One region of the Rhizobium sp. BK181 genome, then DNA from elsewhere that is predicted to be linked to it. Evidence: predicted binding sites of a transcription regulator. Region 1 holds the regulator's gene; each other region holds the start of a gene.
What was found. The regulator HrcA, encoded in region 1, represses chaperone genes, less so after heat shock. The targets are predictions, from matches to a motif close to GTTAGCACTCNCNNNNNGNGAGTGCTAAC.
Positions count from the first base shown of each region.

Region 2: a site for HrcA is predicted at 1,981-2,009, ahead of groES (co-chaperone GroES). Genes of this name have one in related genera too.
Region 3: a site for HrcA is predicted at 5,358-5,386, ahead of groES (co-chaperone GroES). Genes of this name have one in related genera too.

Region 1 is NZ_JACHZA010000001.1:1,120,683-1,128,133, reverse strand. Features, by position in the region: gene FHT77_RS05705 (DMT family transporter) at 1-845, shown strand, start outside; gene aac(6') (aminoglycoside 6'-N-acetyltransferase) at 913-1,383, shown strand; gene hemW (radical SAM family heme chaperone HemW) at 1,380-2,582, opposite strand; gene rdgB (RdgB/HAM1 family non-canonical purine NTP pyrophosphatase) at 2,591-3,235, opposite strand; gene FHT77_RS05685 (VOC family protein) at 3,243-3,659, opposite strand; gene rph (ribonuclease PH) at 3,656-4,375, opposite strand; gene hrcA (heat-inducible transcriptional repressor HrcA) at 4,551-5,639, shown strand; gene FHT77_RS05670 (GFA family protein) at 5,645-6,079, opposite strand; gene grpE (nucleotide exchange factor GrpE) at 6,298-6,918, shown strand; gene FHT77_RS05660 (nucleoside hydrolase) at 6,977-7,451, opposite strand, start outside.
Region 2 is NZ_JACHZA010000001.1:649,425-656,875, forward strand. Features, by position in the region: gene FHT77_RS03205 (TIGR01459 family HAD-type hydrolase) at 1-232, opposite strand, end outside; gene chrA (chromate efflux transporter) at 334-1,743, opposite strand; gene groES (co-chaperone GroES) at 2,068-2,364, shown strand; gene groL (chaperonin GroEL) at 2,437-4,077, shown strand; gene FHT77_RS03225 (hypothetical protein) at 4,785-5,231, shown strand; gene FHT77_RS03230 (glutathione binding-like protein) at 5,295-6,005, opposite strand; gene FHT77_RS03235 (DoxX family protein) at 6,225-6,668, shown strand; gene hisG (ATP phosphoribosyltransferase) at 6,748-7,443, opposite strand; gene FHT77_RS03245 (ATP phosphoribosyltransferase regulatory subunit) at 7,443-7,451, opposite strand, start outside.
Region 3 is NZ_JACHZA010000025.1:25,237-32,687, reverse strand. Features, by position in the region: gene FHT77_RS28790 (curlin repeat-containing protein) at 1-331, shown strand, start outside; gene FHT77_RS28785 (curli assembly protein CsgF) at 365-643, shown strand; gene FHT77_RS28780 (hypothetical protein) at 644-1,030, opposite strand; gene FHT77_RS28775 (hypothetical protein) at 1,963-2,316, shown strand; gene FHT77_RS28770 (hypothetical protein) at 2,679-2,903, opposite strand; gene FHT77_RS28765 (hypothetical protein) at 2,988-3,185, opposite strand; gene groL (chaperonin GroEL) at 3,231-4,859, opposite strand; gene groES (co-chaperone GroES) at 4,898-5,212, opposite strand; gene FHT77_RS28750 (hypothetical protein) at 5,480-5,767, shown strand; gene FHT77_RS28745 (hypothetical protein) at 5,909-6,211, opposite strand; gene FHT77_RS28740 (hypothetical protein) at 6,226-6,537, opposite strand; gene FHT77_RS28735 (hypothetical protein) at 6,549-6,755, opposite strand; gene FHT77_RS28730 (Hsp20 family protein) at 6,784-7,251, shown strand; gene FHT77_RS28725 (hypothetical protein) at 7,299-7,451, shown strand, end outside.

The DNA.
Region 1 (7,451 bases):
TCCTTTTCAACGGCATTCTGGTGAAGACCCTGCCGCCGTTCACGATCGTCACGGGCCGGGTCCTGATCGCCGCGCTTGCGTTGAACATGATCGTCCGTGCAACCGGCCATACCATGCCGCGTGACGGCAAATCCTGGGCGGCGTTCTTCGGCATGGGCATCCTGAACAATATGATCCCCTTCTGCCTGATTGTCTGGGGCCAGACGCATATCGCAAGCGGTCTCGCTTCCATCCTGAACGCCACCACGCCGCTCTTCGGCGTCGTTGTCGCGCATTTCCTGACCGCGGACGAAAAGATGACCGGCAATCGCCTGCTTGGCGTTCTCGTCGGATTTGCCGGCGTCGCCTACATGATTGGCTTCGACGTTTTGCGTGATCTCGGCTCGAACGTGCTGGCTCAGCTGGCGGTGCTCGCTGCTGCTCTGTCCTATGCCTTTGCCGGGATTTTCGGCCGCCGCTTCCGCCAAATGGGCATGGCGCCGCTCATTCCCGCCGCAGGGCAGGTCACCGCCTCCACGGTCCTGATGCTGCCGATCGCGCTCATCGTCGACCAGCCTTGGACACTGGCCGCCCCGTCAGTCGAGACTTGGCTGGCGCTGCTGGGTCTGGCCCTGCTATCGACCGCGATCGCCTACGTGCTGTTCTTCCGCATCCTTGCGACGGCAGGGGCAACGAATCTGATGCTGGTGACCTTCCTGATCCCGGTCAGCGCCATCCTGCTCGGCGCGGCCATCCTCGGCGAACAGCTGCAGTCCAAGCATCTGATCGGCATGGCGATGATCGCGATCGGCCTTGCGGCGATCGATGGGCGGTTGTTCTCCCGTTGGCGCGGGCGGGTGGCGTGACGGGTGAAGATTGCAAACCCGCAGGGTATGGCTACTATCCCGAAGACCGCAATTTTCGGGCGTCGAGATGAAGCAGCAGGCAGGCAATACGATCAGGATCGAGCGGGCGTCGAGCGATAATATCGACGCGTGGGCGAAGCTTCGCGCCGCCTTATGGTCGGACCAGTCGATGGAGGAACATTCCCGGGACCTGCGGCGGCTGCTCGATGATGACGCTGCCGATTTCCGCGGTTTTCTGGCCTTTCGGTCGGATGGCGAGGCGGTCGGCTTCGCCGAAGCCTGCTTGCGGCGTGACTACGTTAACGGCTGCAGATCGTCGCCGGTTCTCTTCCTCGAGGGCATCCATGTCGAACCGGCGTTTCGGCGGGGCGGCATCGGGCGGGCTTTGCTTGAGGCCGTGCGCGCCTTCGGCAAGGCGTCAGGCTGTACGGAATTTGCGTCGGATGCGCTTTTGGACAATGTCGACAGCCACCGCTTCCACGCTGCCCTCGGCTTCGAGGAAACTCAGCGCGTCGTCTATTTCAGACAGCCGCTCTAGCAGGCCAGATCGGCGACGACGGAATCGAGGATCAGCATGCCCGACGGCGTGCAGCGAAGCCGGGAATTGCCGATCCGCTCGATGAAGCCGTGCTCCAGCAGGAACTCCTCCCGCTTCGGGTCGAGATCGCGGCCCGAAAGCTGCTGCCAGCGGGCGAGATCGACGCCTTCCTTCAGACGCAGTCCCATCAGCAGCAGTTCGTCCGCCTGCTCCTCGTAGCCGAGCTGTTCCTGATCGAGCATGCCGTGGGCGTCGCGCTCGACAAGATCGAGCCAGCTTTCAGGCTTGCGTTCGGTCGCGGTTGCGATCTTCATGGAGCCGCGTGTCAGTCGTCCGTGGGCGCCGGGGCCGATGCCGGCATAGTCGCCATAGCGCCAATAGGTGAGGTTATGACGGCTCTCGGCACCTGGGCGGGCGTGGTTGGAGACCTCGTAGGCAGGCAGCCCTTCGCGGGCCGTGATCTCCTGGGTCGCCTCGTAGAGCAGCGCCGATTGTTCGCCATCCGGAACGACAAGCTTGCCGGCCTTGTGAAGGCCGAAAAAGGGCGTGCCCTCTTCGATCGTCAGCTGATAGAGCGAGAGATGGTCGACCGCGTAGGAGATCGCCTCCTTCAACTCGCGCTCCCACTCGTCGACCGTCTGGTTCGGGCGGGCATAGATCAGATCGAAGGACATGCGCGGGAAGATGTCGCGCGCGAGCTTGATCGCCTTCAGCGCATCGGCAACGTCGTGCAGTCGTCCGAGGAACTTCAGGTCACGATCATTCAGCGCCTGGACGCCGAGCGAGACGCGGTTGACGCCGGCGGCGCGATAGCCGCGGAAACGCTCCGCTTCGACGCTGGAGGGGTTTGCCTCCATGGTGATCTCGATACCATCTGGCATATGCCAGTGCTTGCCGATGCCGTCGAGAATGGCAGCAACCGTCGAGGGATTCATCAACGAGGGCGTGCCGCCACCGAGGAAGACGCTCGTGACTGTCTTCGGTCCGCTCAGTTGGCGCACCGTCGCCATCTCCTTCAGGAAGGCGGCCGTGAAGCGCTCCTGATCCACCGGCTGGTGACGGACATGGCTGTTGAAATCGCAGTAGGGGCACTTGGCGGCGCAGAACGGCCAATGCACGTAGACGCCGAAGCCGGGTTCACCGGTATCGGCCAAAAGAGCGGCATAGCGCGTCAGGTTAGGCTGTTCCAAAGTGTCCACGTTTGCCCTTAGGCTTCCAGGCAGGTTTCGACGAAAATCTTGAAGGCGCGGGCGCGGTGTGACAGGGCTTCTGCGTCGCCCGGCTTCCAGCCGTGCTTTTCTTCCGCGCTCATCTCGCCAAAGGTAGTGTCATAACCCTCGGGTTGAAAGACCGGATCGTAGCCGAAGCCCTGGCTGCCGCGCGGCGGCCAGACGACAGCGCCTTCGACTTCCCCACGAAACAGCTCGGTATGGCCATCCGGCCAGGCCAGGCAGAGCACGCTAACGAAGCGGGCGGCGCGTTGTTCAAGTTTGGAAGCGCCGGCCTTGTCCAGCGCCGCCTCGACCTTTTCCATCGCCATCGCGAAGTCGCGGGTGCCGTCCGGCTTTTCTGCCCAGTTGGCGGTGTAGACGCCCGGGTCGCCGCCGAGCGCATCGATAACGAGGCCGGAATCGTCAGACAACGCCGGCAGTCCGGAGGCTTCGGCAGAGGCGAGCGCCTTGATCTTTGCGTTTTCCTCGAAGGTGGTACCCGTTTCGTCGGGCTCGACGAAGTTCAATTCGGCCGCCGACTTCGCGGTGAAGCCGAAGGGGCCGATCAGGTCCTGAATTTCCCGGATCTTACCGGCATTGTGGCTGGCAACGACGATGGTCTTGGTTTCGAGCTTGCGCATGATGGTCCTATTCGATGCCCCAGATGCGGGCTTCAGCGCATTCGAGGCTGTTGCCCGCCGGATCGCGGAAATAGATCGAGCGGCCGCCTTGCGGCCAGGTGACTTCGGATTCGATGGCAACGCCGTTGGACTTCAGCCGGGCCGCAATTGCATCGAGATTTTCCCCGGAGACACGGAAGCAAGCGTGTCCCGCGCCTGTCGTGCCGTGCGGCGGCACCTGCAGGGAGCCGGGCGAGGGTGGCTTGATCGTTTCGTCAGGGTTGAAGATCAGCAGAACGCTGGCACCGCAACGAAAGAAGACATGCCGGTTGCCGCCGCGCGAGATCTTCGAAAGGCCGAGGATGCCTTCATAGAAGGCTTCTGCCTTGTCGAGATCATCAGCATAGAGCGCCGTTTCCAGCATGCCTTCCAGCATGTCGTTCATCCGGCGATCGCCTGCTTCTGCATTGCGACGAGTTCGGCGATACCTGCCTTGGCGAGCGTCATCAGCGAAGCGAACTCCTCGTCGGTGAAGGGCGTACCTTCTGCAGTGCCCTGGATTTCGACGATACCGCCGGTGCCGGTCATCACGAAGTTCGCGTCGGTCTCGGCCGAGGAGTCTTCGAGGTAGTCGAGATCGAGCACCGACTGGTTGGCGAAGATTCCGCACGAGATGGCCGCGACATGGTCCTTCAGCACCCGCTCGACCTTGAGCATGTTGCGGCTCTCCATCCACTTCAGGCAGTCGTGGAGCGCAATCCAGGCACCGGTGATCGATGCCGTGCGCGTGCCGCCGTCCGCCTGGATGACATCGCAGTCGAGCGTGATCTGGCGTTCGCCGAGTTCCTTGAGATCGACGACGGCGCGCAGCGACCGGCCGATCAGGCGCTGGATTTCCTGTGTGCGGCCACCCTGCTTGCCGGCCGCAGCCTCGCGCTTCATGCGGTCGCCGGTTGCGCGCGGCAGCATGCCGTATTCAGCCGTGACCCAGCCCTTGCCGGTGTTGCGCAGCCACGCCGGCGGCTTTTCCTCGACGCTAGCCGTGCACAGCACATGCGTATCGCCGAACTTCACCAGACAGGAGCCTTCTGCATGCTTGGAGAAATTGCGCTCGAAAGAGACCTTGCGCATCTGGTCGGTTTTTCTGCCTGAGGGCCGCATACTATTCTCCTAATCGTCATGCCGAAGACGTGAGCAGCCTTCGGATAGATCATGCGTGCTGTGGTGTTGAGAGCTTCTACGATTGGCAGCGCCCATTTGCAATTTCCCTTTTGCCGCTGCGGGGAGATTGGCTATATTTTGTCGGATCATCGTCAGCACGGGTACGCAAGGCTTCATGGAGTTCAGATCGACGTCGGTTTCAGATGCAGTGGCTGCGCTGGATGAACGCTCTAAGGAAATCTTTCGCCGGATTGTAGAGGGCTATCTGGAAACGGGTGAACCGCTCGGCTCCCGCAACCTGTCGCGCATCCTGCCGATGTCGCTGTCGCCGGCATCTGTGCGCAATGTGATGAGCGATCTGGAAGAACTTGGCCTCATCTATTCGCCGCATGTCAGCGCCGGCCGTCTGCCGACGCAGATCGGCCTGCGCTTCTTCGTCGACGCCTTCATGCAGGTAGGCGATCTCTCAGCCGAGGATCGCGCCAATATCGATCGGCAGGTGCGCGCTGAAAGTCGCGACAATCCGATGGAGTTGATGATGAACGAGGCGAGCCGCATGCTCTCGGGCATTTCGCGCGGCGCCGGACTGGTCATCACCTCGAAGAGCGATCCGGTTCTCAAGCATGTCGAATTCATCAGGCTTGAGCCGACCAAGGCGCTCGCGGTGCTCGTCGGCGATCACGACCAAGTGGAAAACCGGATCATCGAGCTTCCGGCGGGCGTCACGTCATCGCAATTGACCGAGGCCGCAAACTTTCTCAATGCGCACATGACCGGGCAGACGCTGCCGGAACTGCGCAATCAGTTGAGCCGACTGAAGGATGATGTGCGCCGCGAGCTAGACACGCTGTCGCAGGATCTCGTCGAGCGCGGCATCGCCGTCTGGTCCGGTAGCGCCGACGAAGGCAAGCCCGCGCAGCTCATCATTCGCGGCCGTGCCAATCTGCTGGCCGGTCTCGCCGGTGCCGACGATCTTGACCGTCTGCGCATGCTGTTCGACGATCTGGAGAAGAAAGACAGCTTGCTCGAGCTTCTGAACCTGGCCGAAAGCGGCCCCGGGGTGCGGATTTTCATCGGCTCGGAGAACAAGCTGTTCTCGCTCTCGGGCTCGTCGTTGATCGTCGCGCCCTACAGGGACGACGATGACCGCATTGTCGGCGCCGTCGGCGTCATAGGGCCGACGCGTCTCAACTACTCGCGCATCGTTCCGATGGTCGATTACACCGCTCAGCTGATGACGCGATTGTCGCGCAGCACGAAGTAGAAGGGCTACTCCGGCAGAGTGTCGCCCGATCCGCCCATCTCCGCCGGCATATCTTTGTATTTTGGCAGGCCATCACGGATGCGCAACACGCTTTCCTGATAGTTCACGTGCAACGCCGGGGCATAATCGAGATCGGGCAGAAGGGCTGCGTAAACGTCGGTGACGCCCCAGGTCGGGTGCTCCGTGTAGAGATGACCACCGCAGCGGTCGCAGAATTTCCGAACGCTGGTATCGGACCTCTGGTAGCCCTCGACGTGCTCTCCACCCTTGGTGACGTGGACCGCCTGGGGCTGCCAGAGCGTGAAAGCGTTGACCGGCCCGGCCGACCAATGCCGGCAGGAGGCGCAGTGGCAGTATCCCATTGCCACCGGTTCGCCGGTCGCAACAATCTCGACCGTGCCGCAGAAGCAGCGCCCGGTATAGCTTTTCTGATCGTTCATGGTAGCAGCTCCCTGACCCAGGATGAGGCCGAAGCACTGAAGGTTTAGGCGGCACTAAAATAAAAGAACTTTAGCGCGAGCAAGTCAAGCTGGCCCTCTCGCATCCCCCGCATCGGTTGCCTTACATCGCGCGCTTTTCGGTCACGCAGACTTGATTTTTGCCCGCCAAAGCTCGATATCGGGCACATCCTAAAAGACACCAATCACCGGAGAACGTCATGACTGACGAAACGACGAAGAACGGACCTGACGCAGCCGCGGCCGAAGCCGCAGCGGACGCCGCCGCAAACGTCGAGAACGAAGCCACCGCACAGCCCGATCCGCTGGAACTTCTGAGGACCGAGAATGCGGAGTTGCGCGACCGTTATCTTCGGCTTGCCGCCGAGATGGATAACCTGCGCCGTCGGACCGAGCGCGAAGTCAAGGACGCGAAGACCTATGCAGCCGCTGGCTTTGCCCGTGACATGCTGGCTGTTTCCGACAATCTGCGCCGCGCCATCGATGCTGTTCCGGAAGAAGCAAAGGCTGCTGCCGATGCTGGCCTGACAACGCTGATCGAAGGCGTCGAAATGACCGAGCGTTCGATGCTGTCGGCGCTCGAGCGTCATGGCGTCCGCAAGCTGGAGCCGGTCGGCCAGAAATTCGACCCGAACTTCCACCAGGCCATGTTCGAAGTGCCGAATGCCGAAGTACCGAACAACACCGTCGTTCAGGTCGTTCAGGCCGGCTACACGATTGGCGAGCGTGTCCTGCGTCCGGCCATGGTCGGTGTCGCCAAGGGCGGCCCGAAGCTCGTCGAACCCGAAACCAATTCGGTTTTTGACCAGAAAGACGCCTGATCCGATCGGCCCGCTTCCGCGGGCCTGATCTCTCAGGCGCCCTCAAACGCACTAGGCATCAGATGCGGGCGAAGCGCTCGATCAGCAGATCGAAGAAGCCGTCCGCATCGACATCGCGCATGACTTGAACATTGCGCTTGCGATCGGTCACGTGCCACCAGTCGACAACGGTCATGCCGACCGTCAGTTCCGACTTAACTTCGATCTCGACATTGCAGGTCCGCCCCTTGAAAAGCTCGGGCTTCAAGAGATAGGCGATTACGGTCGGATCGTGCAGCGGGCCGCCGTCCGAGCCATACTTTTCGACATCGAAGCGCTCGAAGAATTCCAGCATCTCGACCATGGCGATGGCCGGGCGTGTGCCGAGATCGGCCATGCGCTTGACTCGGTCCTTGCGGGTCAGGAGCTTGTGCGTGACGTCGAGCGGCATCATCACGATCGGTATGCCGGAGCGAAGGACGATGTCGGCGGCCTCGGGGTCCACGTAGATGTTGAACTCGGCGGCCGGCGTAATGTTGCCGCCTTCAAAGAAG
Region 2 (7,451 bases), 470 kb from region 1:
CGTAGGCGCCATCCTGGATGCCGATCTGCCGGAGTTGTTCCACCACCTGCGGAGCAATGCGCGGCGAATTTGTGATGAGAACAACAGTCAACCCCTCGCCGCGGGCCGCTTCCAGCGCGGCAGCCGCCTTCGGGAACGGATCGACGCCATTGTGCAAGACACCCCAGACATCGCAGAACACCGCGTCATACTGGCTGGTGATTTCCGCAAAGTTTTCGATCCGCTTGGCCATTCCGATGTCCCGATGTCGTTAAGTCACGGGTGACATCGCAAAGGCCTGCCGGGATGGCAAGGCATTTTGCGCTGCGGCTGCAAAAAACCGAAACGAGCCGACTAGAGGACGGCGGCGGCAGCCTTGGCCAACAGGCCTGCGGCGGTGGATATGCCAATCACCGTCAGGATGCCCTTCTTGAAGCGAAACAGCAGAACGGACGCCAGCAAGAAGATCACGAGCGCGGCGGCATCGAGCGTCCCCCACTGCGGCCAGGCAACGCTGATGATCGGCAGGCCGGTCTTGCCGGAAAAGAGCGCGACGCGGCCAACTTCGGCAAAGAGCACATGCAGGCCGAACCAGAGCGCAAGATTGAGAATGACGCCGACGACCGCAGCCGTAATCGCCGAAAGGGCGGCAGAGAGCTTCTCGTTGTTGCGCAGCTTCTCGATGTAGGGAGCCCCGGCGAAAATCCAGATGAAGCTCGGCACGAACGTCGCCCAGGCAGCGAGGAAGGCGCCGAGAACGCCACCGGCAAGGGGCGCCATCGCAATGGGATTGCGATAGCCAGCGAGGAAACCGACGAAACAGAGGACGAGGACAAGCGGCCCAGGCGTCGTCTCGGCAAGGGCCAGTCCATCGAGCATCTCGCCGGGCTGAAGCCACGCGTAGTGGCCGACGGCAACCTGCGCGACATAGGAAAGGACGGCGTATGCGCCTCCGAAAGTGATGACGGCCATCTTGGAGAAGAAGATGAAGACGGCGCCGAATACATTGGTTTCGCCGCTCAACGTTTCGGCGATCAGGTCCATCGGCGCGTCGAGGCCACGAATGAAGAAGAGCGGTGACTGCCAGACGAGGATCCAGAACACCAATACCACGAGCGGCCTTGCGATCGCATGCGGCGTGACTGCAGGAAGTCGTTCGCGGCGGGCGGTTTGCGGCATCGGCGTTGCCAACCCACGCTGGCGATACTTCATCCACAGCAGTCCTGCTGCTCCGGCGAGGACAATGATGAGAGGAAACGGCAGGTTCAGCATGAAAAGCGCCAGGAACGAGGCCCCGGCGACATAGTAGTGAAAGCGCTCCTTCAGAGCCCGGCGGCTCACCCGGAGCAAGGCCTCGATGACGATGGCCAGGACCGCTGCTTTCACTCCGAAGAAAAGCGCGGGAAGCCAGGCCGCTTCCTGAAAGACGGCGTAAAGGCTCGACAGGATCAGGATGAGCAGAAAGCCCGGCAGTATGAACAGCAGGCCGGCAATCAGCCCGCCACGGACACCGTGCATCAGCCAGCCGATATATGTGGCCAGTTGCTGGGCTTCGGGGCCGGGCAGCAGCATGCAGAAATTAAGCGCGTGCAGGAAGCGTTCCTCAGAGATCCAGCGCTTCTCGTCGACAATGGTCTTGTGCATGAGGGCGATCTGACCGGCCGGCCCGCCGAAGCTCAGGCAGCCGATCCACGCCCAGACGCGAACCGCCTCTCGCAGCGTTGGTGCCGCCACGATGTCTTCTGCCGCGATTGCCTTATTCACGGTTGCCGCCCCTCTTGCCCCAAGGCGCTCGATATCATTGGCACGCCTTTACGACAATCCTAGCGACAGGTGGGCGGCAGTGATCTCTTTCGAGGAAAGAAGCTTAGGGAACGGTGGTCAGCGCACGGCCTGTCGCACTTCCGACAAGGATATGCTGTTAAGCCTGCTTGAGACGACGGCGAAGAAAAATTCAGGCCGTCCTTGACTCCCCGATGGGCCACTCCTAAATGCTGCCTCGCTAGCACTCCCCAATGGCGAGTGCTAACACCCATCCGTGCGGGCCGCTCTCGGCCTGCGAGTGTCATTTGATCGAGGGATTAGACAATGGCAAGCACCAACTTCCGCCCCCTTCACGATCGCGTCGTCGTTCGCCGCGTTGAGTCCGAAGAAAAGACCAAGGGCGGCATCATCATTCCGGACACCGCCAAGGAAAAGCCGCAGGAAGGCGAAATCGTCGCCGTCGGTTCCGGCGCTCGTGACGAGTCCGGCAAGGTCGTCGCTCTCGACGTCAAGGCTGGCGATCGCGTTCTGTTCGGCAAGTGGTCCGGCACCGAAGTCAAGATCAACGGCGAAGACCTTCTGATCATGAAGGAAGCCGACATCATGGGCATCATCGGCTAATCAGCCGTTTTCCCTTTCCGATTTTAGCCACGGGCCCAAAGCCCGGACAACTCGAATTCAGGAGTTTCAATCATGGCAGCTAAAGAAATCAAGTTTGGCCGCACAGCGCGCGAAAAGATGCTCAAGGGCGTCGACATTCTCGCTGACGCAGTGAAGGTAACGCTCGGCCCGAAGGGTCGTAACGTCATCATCGACAAGTCCTTCGGCGCTCCGCGCATCACCAAGGACGGCGTTTCGGTCGCCAAGGAAATCGAACTCGAAGACAAGTTCGAAAACATGGGCGCCCAGATGGTCCGCGAAGTTGCTTCGAAGACCAACGACATCGCCGGCGACGGCACGACGACTGCAACAGTTCTGGCCCAGGCGATCGTTCGCGAAGGCGCCAAGGCAGTTGCTGCCGGCATGAACCCGATGGACCTGAAGCGCGGCATCGACCTCGCTGTCGCTGAAGTCGTCAAGGATCTCCAGGCCAAGGCCAAGAAGATCAACACGTCGGAAGAAGTCGCACAGGTCGGCACGATCTCCGCAAACGGCGAAAAGCAGGTCGGTCTCGATATTGCCGAGGCCATGCAGAAGGTCGGCAACGAAGGTGTCATCACCGTCGAAGAAGCCAAGACCGCTGAAACCGAACTCGAAGTCGTCGAAGGCATGCAGTTCGACCGCGGCTACCTCAGCCCGTACTTCGTGACCAACCCGGAAAAGATGATTGCGGACCTCGAAGACGCCTTCATCCTCCTGCACGAGAAGAAGCTCTCGAACCTCCAGGCCATGCTGCCGGTTCTCGAAGCTGTCGTTCAGACCGGCAAGCCGCTCCTCATCATCGCTGAAGACGTCGAAGGCGAAGCGCTTGCTACGCTCGTCGTCAACAAGCTGCGCGGCGGCCTGAAGATCGCTGCTGTCAAGGCTCCTGGCTTCGGCGATCGCCGCAAGGCCATGCTCGAAGACATCGCTATCCTCACGGGCGGCACCGTCATCTCCGAAGACCTCGGCATCAAGCTCGAATCCGTAACGCTCGACATGCTCGGCCGTTCGAAGAAGGTTTCGATCTCCAAGGAAAACACCACGATTGTCGACGGCGCTGGCGCCAAGTCCGACATCGAAGGCCGCGTTGCACAGATCAAGGCTCAGATCGAAGAAACCACTTCGGACTACGACCGCGAAAAGCTGCAGGAACGCCTTGCCAAGCTCGCTGGCGGCGTTGCCGTCATCCGCGTTGGCGGCTCCACGGAAGTCGAAGTCAAGGAAAAGAAGGACCGCATCGACGACGCGCTCAACGCAACGCGCGCTGCTGTTCAGGAAGGCATCGTCCCCGGCGGCGGTATCGCCCTGCTCCGTTCTTCCACGAAGATCGCTGCAAAGGGTGCAAACGACGACCAGGAAGCTGGCATCAACATCGTTCGCCGCGCCCTGCAGGCTCTGGTTCGCCAGATCGCTGAAAACGCAGGCGACGAAGCTTCGATCGTTGTCGGCAAGGTCCTCGACAAGAACGAAGACAACTACGGCTACAACGCCCAGACGTCCGAATATGGCGACATGATCGCCATGGGCATCGTCGACCCGGTCAAGGTTGTTCGTACGGCTCTGCAGAACGCAGCTTCGGTTGCTTCGCTGCTGATCACCACCGAAGCCATGATCGCCGAGCTGCCGAAGAAGGATGCTCCTGGCGGCATGCCTGGCGGCATGGGCGGCATGGGCGGCATGGACATGATGTGATAGGCGCAAGCCTATCGTTGAAGCGTCCATAAAGCTTCACCGATCTATCTCCGGTTTCCCCGGAACAGGAAGGGCGGTCTTCGGACCGCCCTTTTCGTTTCGGCGTGCGATTCGCCGAACAGCAATTGTGTTCGTTTTTCCAATCCTCAGATGAAACGTTTAAGCAGCGATGTGAGCATGCCTCGCGTCAATCGAGGCTTTCGCAAGGCTTGCGCGCTTGCATTTTTTCTACCGCGGACTGCTTTCCGCGCTGACGCAATTTCGTGCATGTTTTTCACACAAATGGCAGGTGAAACCGCTTACACCCCAGAAAATTGTCCATCTTTGGTGCTTTCTGTGCCCCTCGAATAGCTTTCCTGCCGTTTTTCCACTCACAGTGGAGACCGGCACTATGCAAAAAGCAGATTGCCGTTTGCATAAAAGCGCCTATAAATCCGCGCTGCATTCGGCGCGCGTTCATCCGCCGACGGTCGCGATCCAATTCGCTGCCGACCACGGGAACGCGAGGGCGAGCTCGGGAAAAACCCCTCCCGAAAATACATCAGAAGTTGTGCGTTTTCCCGCGAAATTGGAAGCGGCTCCGGTAGAAGTGCCGACATCCAGACCCCATTTCGCAGGTGGCCGAGCATGATGCGCGGCGCAGCATGAACCTGCCCATTCTTGCCGGACGTGCAGCGGGGGAAGCTGTACCTAAGCTGGGGAAAAATTTGTTCAAAATTGCTAAAACCACCACCGCGGCACCGCTCATGCCGGGTTCACTCGACATCAGCAATCACGATCCTGACCTGCTGGCGCAGTTTTCCATTTCCGAGACCTGGGTCGGAGATTTTTCCACGGGCATCATCCACCTGAAGGAATGGAGCGCGATGCTGCACGGGCTGCCTGCGCGGGAATGCGGCCTTGTCAGCCTTATGCGCTGCTACGACCCGAAGGATCACGATCACATCCTGGACCTCTTCGAGCAGGCCGCGACTCTCTCTTCATCGTTCTGCTTCTCGACCACGATCATGATGCCGAATGGCTTCCGCCAGCCCTTGTTCTGTATGGGCGAGTCGAACGGTCATGATGACGCCTCCCATGGCAGCTTGCTCGGCGTTTTTGTCTTTCCGCGATTCAAAACCAACACCGGCAGCGAGTTCGCGCGGCGCCAGTAATACCATCCGCGCACAAAAAAGCCGGCCCCTGAAAGGCCGGCTTTGTCGTTGCCATGTTTCGGCTTATGCCGGACGCGCCGGGATGTTGAATCCCTTCTCCGATGCCGGCCTGGCGATACAGCGTTCAAGCCAGTCCATCACGGCCGGGAAGCTCTTGTAGTCCAGCACTTCGCGTCCGCCATAGAAAATGTCGGCGCCGCGGAGCCACGGGAAAGTGGCGATATCGGCGATGGTATAGAGATCGCCCATGATCCACTGGCGGCCCTGCAGGCGCGCTTCCAGCACGCTCAGCAAGCGCTTGGATTCGTCGCGATAGCGCTCCATCGGGTAGGAGTTGTTGGCGACCTTGTCGGCCGCAAACTTGTAGAAGTGCCCGAATTGCCCGAACATCGGTCCGATACCAGCCATCTGGAAGAAGACCCACTGGATCGTCTCGTAGCGCCCTGCTGCGTCTGATGGAATGAGCTTGCCTGTCTTCTCGGCGAGATAGAGCAGGATCGCGCCGGACTCGAAAATGCCGATCGGCTTTCCGTCCGGACCATTGGGATCGATGATCGCCGGAATGCGGCCGTTCGGATTGAGCGACACGAATTCGGGAGATTTCTGGTCATTGGTGTTGAACGAGATCAGGTGCGGCTCGTAGGACAAGCCGAGTTCCTCAAGTGCGATCGAAATCTTCACGCCGTTCGGCGTCGGCAAGGAATAGAGCTGGATAACGTCGGGGTTCGCTGTCGGCCAGCGCGTCGTGATCGGAAAAGCGGAAAGATCAGCCATTGGGGTCTCCATCTTGGGTGGCCGACCATAGAAGAGGGTTATTGCCAATGGCAAGCCGCCATCGCCACCGATCCGTCGTTCAATAATAGAGAACAAAGTGTCCGCTTCCGTCTATCTTTTCACGACGGCAAAAAAAGGCGACAAAACGGCATCCGAGGTTGAAACCGTGCCGGGGGCACAGAGACCTCAAACGTCATTCACAAACGGAGACTTTGTCCCATGTCGAATACCAATAACGCCATCATTCTTGTTGCTCGTATTCTCCTCTCCTTCATGTTCATCTATGCCGGCTTCGGCAAGCTGACCGATCCGGCTGGCACGGCCGGCATGATCGCCGGTGCTGGTCTTCCGGCCTCCAGCGCGCTTGCCTATCTCGCAGGTGCCTTTGAATTCGTGACCGGTCTTGCCGTCCTCGTCGGCTACCAGACCAAGATCATCGGCTGGCTGCTTGCCGCGTTCTGTGCATTCACCGCCATTGTCTTCCACCTGCCGACCGTCAACGTTCCGGACTTCCCGGCCGCTGCCCTCGGCTGGATCAATGCCTTGAACCAGATCATGGTCATGAAGAACTTCACCCTGGCTGGCGCTTACATCTTCCTCGCGATCGTCGGCCCCGGCCTCTATTCGCTCGACGCACGCCGCGGCGTCTACGCAGTCGCGTAAGCAATCAGGCTCCTCCCAAGCATAAAAAACCCGCCGTCAGCTGACGGCGGGTTTTTTTGCGTTTCGGCCTGACGATCGCTCAGAGCGCCGAACGAACGGCGTCGATCAGCCGCTGAACAGTCGCATCGCCAGCGTGGCTTTCCTTGCGCGCCCGGACGAAGCAGGCTTCCGAGCGAAGGATGACGCCGTCGGACAGGACCTTCAGATTGTTCGCGCGAAGGGTCGAGCCGGTCGAGGTGATGTCGACGATGATATCGGCTGATCCCGAGGCAGGCGCCCCTTCGGTTGCCCCCAGGCTCTCGACAATCCGGTAGAGCTGGATGCCGTGCTGGCTGGAGAAGAACTGCTGCGTCAGCCGCCAATATTTCGTGGCGATCGCCAGACGGCGGCCGTGACGGGCGCGAAAATCGGATGCAACGTCGCCGAGATCGGCCATGGTGTCGACATCGAGCCAGATTTCGGGAACGGCAACCACGACATCGGCATGGCCGAAGCCGAGCCGCGCGCAGACCTCGACGCGTTTGTCAGCCTCCGCCAAACCTTCGCGAACGAGGTCTTCGCCGGTGACGCCGAAATCGACGGTGCCGTTGCCAAGCTCGCGAGAAATCTCCGAAGCCGAGAGGAAGGCGACTTCGACGTCGTCCCAGCCTTCGACGCGCCCGCGATAGGAGCGATCGTTGCCGACAGCGGTGATCCTGATGCCGGCGCGTTCGAAGATCGCCGAGGCATCGTCCTTCATCCGGCCTTTGGAAGGCAATGCGATGGTAATCGTCATCAGGCAGC
Region 3 (7,451 bases), on a different contig from region 1:
AAACAACCGCGCCATACAGAGCATCGAAGGCAATAACTCGGCGCTTCTGCTCGTTCAGGGTGGCAAGAACAACTCCGTCGTCCAAGCTGCCAAAGGCGACAACGACTTCCAGCTTGTTGGCGTCTCCGGTTCGAACAACCAGGTTGCCTACGTTCAAGTAGGAGACAACCTTGCCGGAGCTCTCGACGTTCGCAACGCCCAGAACACCACGGTGGTCGCTCTGCAGACGCCCCAAAGCGGTCGCTACCTGATGCCCACAGGTTTGAACGGAATAAAGAACGCAACCGTTGTGGTTGTCCCGGGAAGAATGTATGTCTTCCCCAAGAATTGATTAGTATTCATCACCGAGAAGCGGAGAAATTTTATGCGTGTTTCCAAGGTGCTGCTGGTCGGAGCATTCGTGTGTTCGTCCGTTTCCTTCGCGGCCGCCTCACAGCTTAACTACCAGCCGATCAACCCTTCCTTCGGGGGCAACCCGCAGAACGGAAGCTGGCTGCTGTCGCAGGCAAGTGCACAAGGTAAGGCTGCCGAAGGCTCTTCCAGCCCGAGCTTCTCGATCGATTTTCCGGACTTCGGAAGCACGACCGAGACGCCTAGCACAACGCTGCCTGACACCAACAACAATAGCGGTACGGGCAACTAATCAGCGTTGGCGGATAACTGCCACGTTGTTGCGGCCCTGTTGCACGACGACCGCGCGATGTCCGCCACCGAACTGCTCGATGGACGCGGTGTTCATCGAGCCAGACTGCATGATCAGTCCGACGTTGCCGGAGCCTGTCTGATCGATCGTCGCCGAATTCAACACACCGACTTGAATCGCGCTGGCGAGGTTGCCCGACGACGGAGCAGAGGGCAGGGCGGTTAGCAGCTTTGCTGCTCCGTAAGCGGGCTCAAGGAGGGACGCGGTGGACGAGTAGGAGCCCGACGTACCGGAAGCCTGCTGAATGTAAGCAGGCGACATTAATTCCGATGCCGACGCGCCTCCAGCCATCAATACGAACATCCCAGCTACGACACAGTTACGCATAACGCCTCTCCTTTGTTGTTGATGTGACAATAGGCGACGGCGGTTGAAATGTGCCAAAGATACTTGGTAACCGCTTGAAGTTTATTACATTTCAAAGTTGAAGGAACTAATTCGCGGACTGTTAACTTTCAATCGGGCAATCTTGGCCGCGATTCACGCCGCCCTCGACGTGGCCCAGGGCGTCCCAGATTCTTCGGAACGCCGGCAGGGGGAGAAAATCGCACGCCCGCGTTTTTTTCTCATGATGGTTTCTGTCAATCGTTTTCCGATAGAGCGTTTTGAGTCGATAGGCATCGCAGGAAAGGTATCGTCTCGGGATCAGCGAGCGTGTAAAAGCTGTTACGGCCGGCCGACGACAGGAAACAATACCGTCTGCTCTCAAAAGCGAAACCCCGACCCCGTCGAGATGATGATATCTTCCAGGTCATCGCAGGGAACTCCACCTGTTGACGACGCCTGAGTTTGCGGTGGTGCGAACAGTCAGCGCTGGGCAGCCTGCTGCACGGACCAACACCGCTGAATGGGTGGGGCCCGGCGCAAGGGGCATTGCCCCGGGTCGCATCAATTCCTGAGAGCAAGCTCTCTGTCCTCCGTCCGGCGGGCATTGAAAGCCACCTCGTGATGCTTTTGTCGGTTGAGAACACAGGAATGGAAGGGAATGCCACGCGCTGACGATATTACCGGTCAAAGATACGGCCGCCTGACAGGGCTCCGTCCCGATAGCGTGCCTGGCCGTCACAAGCGCTGGATCTTTCGGTGCGATTGCGGCAACGAGCGTTCTATGTTTCTTTTTGCCGTAAAAAAGGGAGACAGCAAAAGTTGCGGATGCCTGCGCGCAGAACGCAACCGGGAGCGATCCCTGGTTCATGGACACGCGGTTGGCCATAAAGTCACTCCGACGAGACGTGCGTACACGCAGGTGAAAAGCCGATGTGAAAACAGAGCCGATCCGCTTTACGGGAAGTTCGGTGGGGCAGGTGTCAAACTGTGCCCGCGCTGGGCTTCATTTTCAGCTTTTCCTTGAAGACATGGGTGAGCGTCCTCCCGGTACGGTGCTCGGCCGTCTCAAAAATACGGGAGACTTTGAGCCAGCCAACTGCATATGGGCGTCCAAACGCAAGCCGGCGGCTTATGAGAACATTCTGGTGAGATCGCGGGGCGCCGATGTCTCTGTCCTGGAGCTTGCAAGGCTCCACCAGGTCAATCCAAAACAGCTCTGGACCCGCATCAAGTTTCTCGAAGAGGACGCCGACGAAGCGATCGAGCGACTAAAACACGAGCAGTAACCAGACTGACGTTCGAGGAGCCAAATCCGCCGGGCAGCCGGCTGATTGGCGGCGGGCCTCAATCGACTTCAGCCGTGCAACCTTTTCTCTCCATGCTCCGCTTCAGCTTCTCTCGGTGCTAATTGTCGCTCGGCAGCTTGCCGCCAATGACGTTGCGCTCCTGCAAGGCAAGCGTTGCCAATCCCATATTGTTCCATTTCCCACCCCACCGCCGTGGGCGAACGCTGAACTGGGGTCGATCGCGATGAAAACGGCAAGGATCAAGCCAGCGGTCGTCGACACAAGGCCCCCGTCGAATGTTGGCCTATCATACCTTCCAGGACCAAGCTTCGAAAGCTGTCGGCCGAGGGTACCATTGTCGATTAACGGGATCGACCCTCGCATTTGGAGGTCGCTTTTGCCGGATGGCGGGGGCGAGCCGCGGGCCAGTGAACACCAGGCTTGCAGGCCTTTTGCGACAATTTCTGCGCCTTGAAAGGAACCTCTATCTTTTTTTTGGTGATAATGGAGCGGTAATGGTCCAGGATGTAGGAGGCCGAAAGCGCATCAGTCAGCACGTTGCGACTTATCCAATTGGTGCCGTTCATGTTCATTTCGTCTGTCCCAAAAACCTTCAGTGGCTATGAAAATTTTCAGGTGGAAGCGCCCGACAATTTCCCGGGCGCTCCCGATCATATGGTGGTTTCGGCCTTCATGGCCGCTACCAGATCCTCATGCGTGCGCATGCCTTTGTTGAAAAGATCGGCAACGGTTGCCATGATCCTGGCCACCGCAGCCCCATCCTTTTCCACCCCGCGTTCGCGTGCGACCGTCTTTACGGCATCTACACAAAGGCGGAGTTCTTCTCTAGTCAGAAGACGCGTCGTCATTCCTTCCTCCAGGACGCTCGCCTAACGACGGCATGAGCAGCTCTCCTAGAAGCCCATTCCGGCGCCTGCGGGCAGCGCTGGAGCGGCTTCATCCTTTGGCTTCTCGGCAATCATTGCCTCTGTCGTAATCAACAGGCCCGCAACCGAAGCGGCATCCTCAAGCGCGGTGCGGACAACCTTGACCGGATCAATCACGCCTTGGCCATAGAGGTCGCCGAACTCGCCCGTCTGTGCGTTCCAGCCGAAGGAGAAGCCCGTCTGTTCGCGGAGTTTTCCGACGATGACCGAACCCTCGGCGCCAGCGTTTTCTGCGATCTGCCGGACGGGAGCCTCGATGGCACGCCGGATAATATCGACCCCCACGCGCTGGTCGCGGTTGTCCGTCTCAAGGCCCTCGAGAGCCTTGACGGCGCGCAGCAGTGCAACGCCACCGCCGGGAAGAATTCCTTCTTCAACTGCGGCACGAGTCGCGTGAAGAGCATCGTCTACGCGGTCCTTCTTCTCCTTGACCTCTACCTCTGTCGAACCGCCAACACGAATGACGGCAACGCCACCGGCAAGCTTTGCAAGGCGTTCCTGCAGCTTTTCCCGGTCGTAGTCGGAGGTCGTTTCCTCGATCTGAGCCCTGATCTGTGCGACGCGCCCATCGATCTCGGCTTTTGATCCGACGCCGTCGATGATCGTCGTGTTCTCCTTCTCGATGGTGACCTTTTTCGCACGACCAAGCATGTTCAGGGTGACGTTCTCCAGCTTGATACCAAGATCCTCCGAAACCGCCGTTCCGCCGGTGAGGATCGCGATATCCTCAAGCATGGCCTTGCGGCGATCGCCGAAGCCCGGAGCCTTGACGGCAGCGATCTTCAGACCGCCGCGCAGCTTGTTGACGACGAGTGTCGCAAGAGCTTCACCTTCAACGTCTTCAGCGATCACAAGGAGCGGCTTGCCCGACTGTACGACGGCTTCGAGGACCGGGAGCAGGGACTGCAGGTTCGACAGCTTCTTCTCGTGAATGAGGATGTAAGGCTCCTCGAACTCAACACGCATCTTCTCAGGGTTGGTGACGAAATAGGGGCTGAGATAACCGCGGTCGAACTGCATTCCCTCGACGACCTCGAGTTCGGTATCGGCAGTCTTGGCTTCCTCAACGGTAATGACACCTTCGTTACCGACCTTCTGCATTGCCTCTGCGAGGAAGCGACCGACTTCGGAATCGCCGTTGGCGGAAATGGTTCCGACCTGAGCGATTTCCGAGTTGTTGGATATCTTTCGCGCGTTGGTCTTCAACTCATTGACCACCGCATCGACAGCCAGATCAATGCCGCGTTTTAGATCCATCGGGTTCATGCCGGAGGCGACAGCCTTGGCGCCCTCGCGAACGATGGCCTGTGCGAGAACGGTTGCGGTCGTCGTTCCGTCTCCCGCCAGATCGTTCGTCTTTGATGCTACCTCACGCAGCATTTGCGCGCCCATGTTCTCGAACTTGTCTTCCAGTTCGATTTCCTTGGCAACCGTTACCCCATCCTTGGTGATGCGGGGCGCGCCGAACGACTTGGAGATGACGACGTTGCGTCCCTTGGGACCAAGGGTCACCTTGACAGCGTCTGCAAGTGTATCGACGCCGCGCAGCATGCGGGTGCGCGCATCAGTGCTGAACTTGATTTCCTTTGCAGCCATCTTTCTAACTCCCAGATAGCAATTGACCCAACTGCGCCTTAAGCGGCCTGCTTCTGCTCGCTGTGAATTTCGATAATTCCCAAAACGTCGCTTTCTTTCATGATCAGAAGGTCTTCTCCGTTGATCTTGATCTCGGTGCCGGACCACTTGCCAAACAGGATGCGATCCCCCGCTTTTACGTCGAGTGCCTGAATTTGACCTGCCTCGTTGCGAGCGCCGGTGCCAACGGCGACCACTTCTCCCTCCTGGGGCTTTTCCTTGGCTGTGTCGGGGATGATAATGCCGCCCCTGGTCCTTTCTTCAGACTCGACACGGCGGACCAGGACACGGTCATGCAGTGGACGGAATGACATGTTTTCCTCCTTGGACAAACGATCATGTTTTGAAACCCTTGCCGGACCGGATGGCCAGTCCGGGCGGGTGCGAGGGCTCGAAGAGCACCTCGCGGCAAAAATTTATTTTGCTATTTTTCGGCTTTCAAGATGGTCTCGAAAAAATTTTGGCACTCATGTCCAACGAGTGCCAGCCGCCCTCTTGATCTGTAAATTCTCGGTTCCTAGGTTGTGGCCGCGGTTTTCACGGGAGGCCGCGCGGCTTCACGTCAATGGAGTGAGACAAGCATGAATACAGAAGGCGACATGAGGGCGCTGAGTGTCGAGGAGCGCGAGGAGATCTTCATCGATATCGCGCGGCAGCTGGATCGTACCGCCCTGGAATCTATGGTGGAAGGCAACCGGAAGTTCGCGATGGTCTCGAAGAACATGGCCGATGCGATCTTCATCAGCGCCGATGAGCTGGCCCGCGACGAAAGTCATACTCCTTTCCATGTCATGAAACAGGCGAGGGAACTCGTCCGCCAGTTCGAGGCCGTCCACCCTCACCGCATGCGCAGTCACGCCATCCACTAGGGTTCACGTAGAACCGCCACCATCGGCAGCTTCGCTGCGTTGGAGAGGCTGAAGCGCTTCCTTAGCCTCGCGATCGATTTGCCTTGCGCCTCAGGAAAGGGCGGCCTTCAATATCTTGCGCCGCCCCTAACTACCAGTGCTCTAGTGAAGGAAGGTCCTCTTGGACGTTTTTTCGACGATTGCTTCTACCGCGCCGATGAGGCGGCTTGCCCGTCCTAGGACAACGACTCCACGCTGGTCGACGCCGATCCGGTGCGCCATGGCCTCGATTGCTCGAGCGACATTATTTAGCTTGGCGCCAAGGTCGGCCATATCAAACCGGTACGCTTGTCGGGCAAGACGGTACAGGCAATCCGCATAGCGGGACGCGACAATCATTCGGCCGCCGATCTCATCGACATGGGGACCGTTTCCAGCCGCCATCGCATTTGGCTTCACGATCATGATGGCCTCCGAAATCAGCGGTAATAAGCTTCGGGTCTGGCCACTGAAGGAACCTCGCCGTCATCGAGGGCCTTGAGAGCCTTGAGGATGTCGTCATAGCGCACAGGTTTCCTGACCCCCGGTGGGCGCCGCAGTTGTGGCGAGGAGTCGACAGCAAAGAGATCGGAAGCCCAGGAAGCAAGGATGGCCCGCTTTTCGCTGTCGCATAGCGCGGTTGCGAGGATGTCGCGCGGGTGATCATAGGACTGTTTCCTGTCAAGGATCCGATTTGTGCCCGGCTTCTCCGAGGCACGAGGGTTGAGTTGATCGTTCCTTTCAGTCGTCATCTTAGTTTCTCCTAAAAACCTTCATCAAGGGAGTGAAAATCTCCAGGCAGAACTGAGATTGTTTCAACGATTTCATCGTTCAAGAGGTCGGGCTGGCCGCTGTTAAAAAAATTTTTATGAGCCATCTTGAATCTGCAAATCCCCCAAACCAGATCATTTTCGCCGGCCGCCTGAAAGGGGCTGGCAGCGTCGGAGGCGCCCGACTTGCGCGTCTCCATTCCAACTCGCTTTACGGAGGTTTTGGTTATGAGAAACGAACTCGACTTTACACCGCTTTTCCGATCCAGCATCGGCTTTGACAGGGTGTTCAATCTTCTTGCCAACTCTCAGCGCGTTCAGGGGATAGAAACCTGGCCGCCATATGACATCCTGAAGACGGACGAGGATGGCTACCGGATCCAGATGGCGGTCGCTGGCTTTTCCGATGGTGATCTCGACATCACGCAGGAACGCAATGTTCTCGTGGTGAAGGGTCAGAAGGCGGAAGACAGTGGCGGCGAATACCTCCACCGGGGGATCGCTGGCCGCGCCTTCGAACGACGCTTCGAGCTTGCCGATCACGTTCGCGTTGAAAATGCAACGCTGACAAATGGTCTCCTCAGCATAGACCTGAAGCGAGAAATTCCCGAGGCCATGAAGCCGCGCAAGATTGCGATCGGCGCAGAAACTGCGCCTCACTCGCTGCAGATCGACGCCGAGAAGCAAGTCGCGTAAATGGGAGCGGGAGCGTCGCGATCGCGACGCTCCCGTCGCAAGAAGCCATGAAGACGATTGATGTTCGAAAGCCAAATTCGTTTGATGCCCGGGATCTCGCCTCCTGTCAGCCGGTGTTCAACCAGGTTCTTTTGGAAGGTGGTGTCGAAAGGGGGTCGGAAGAAGCGGACCGCATAGCTGCGATCCTCGTAAAGCTCTAT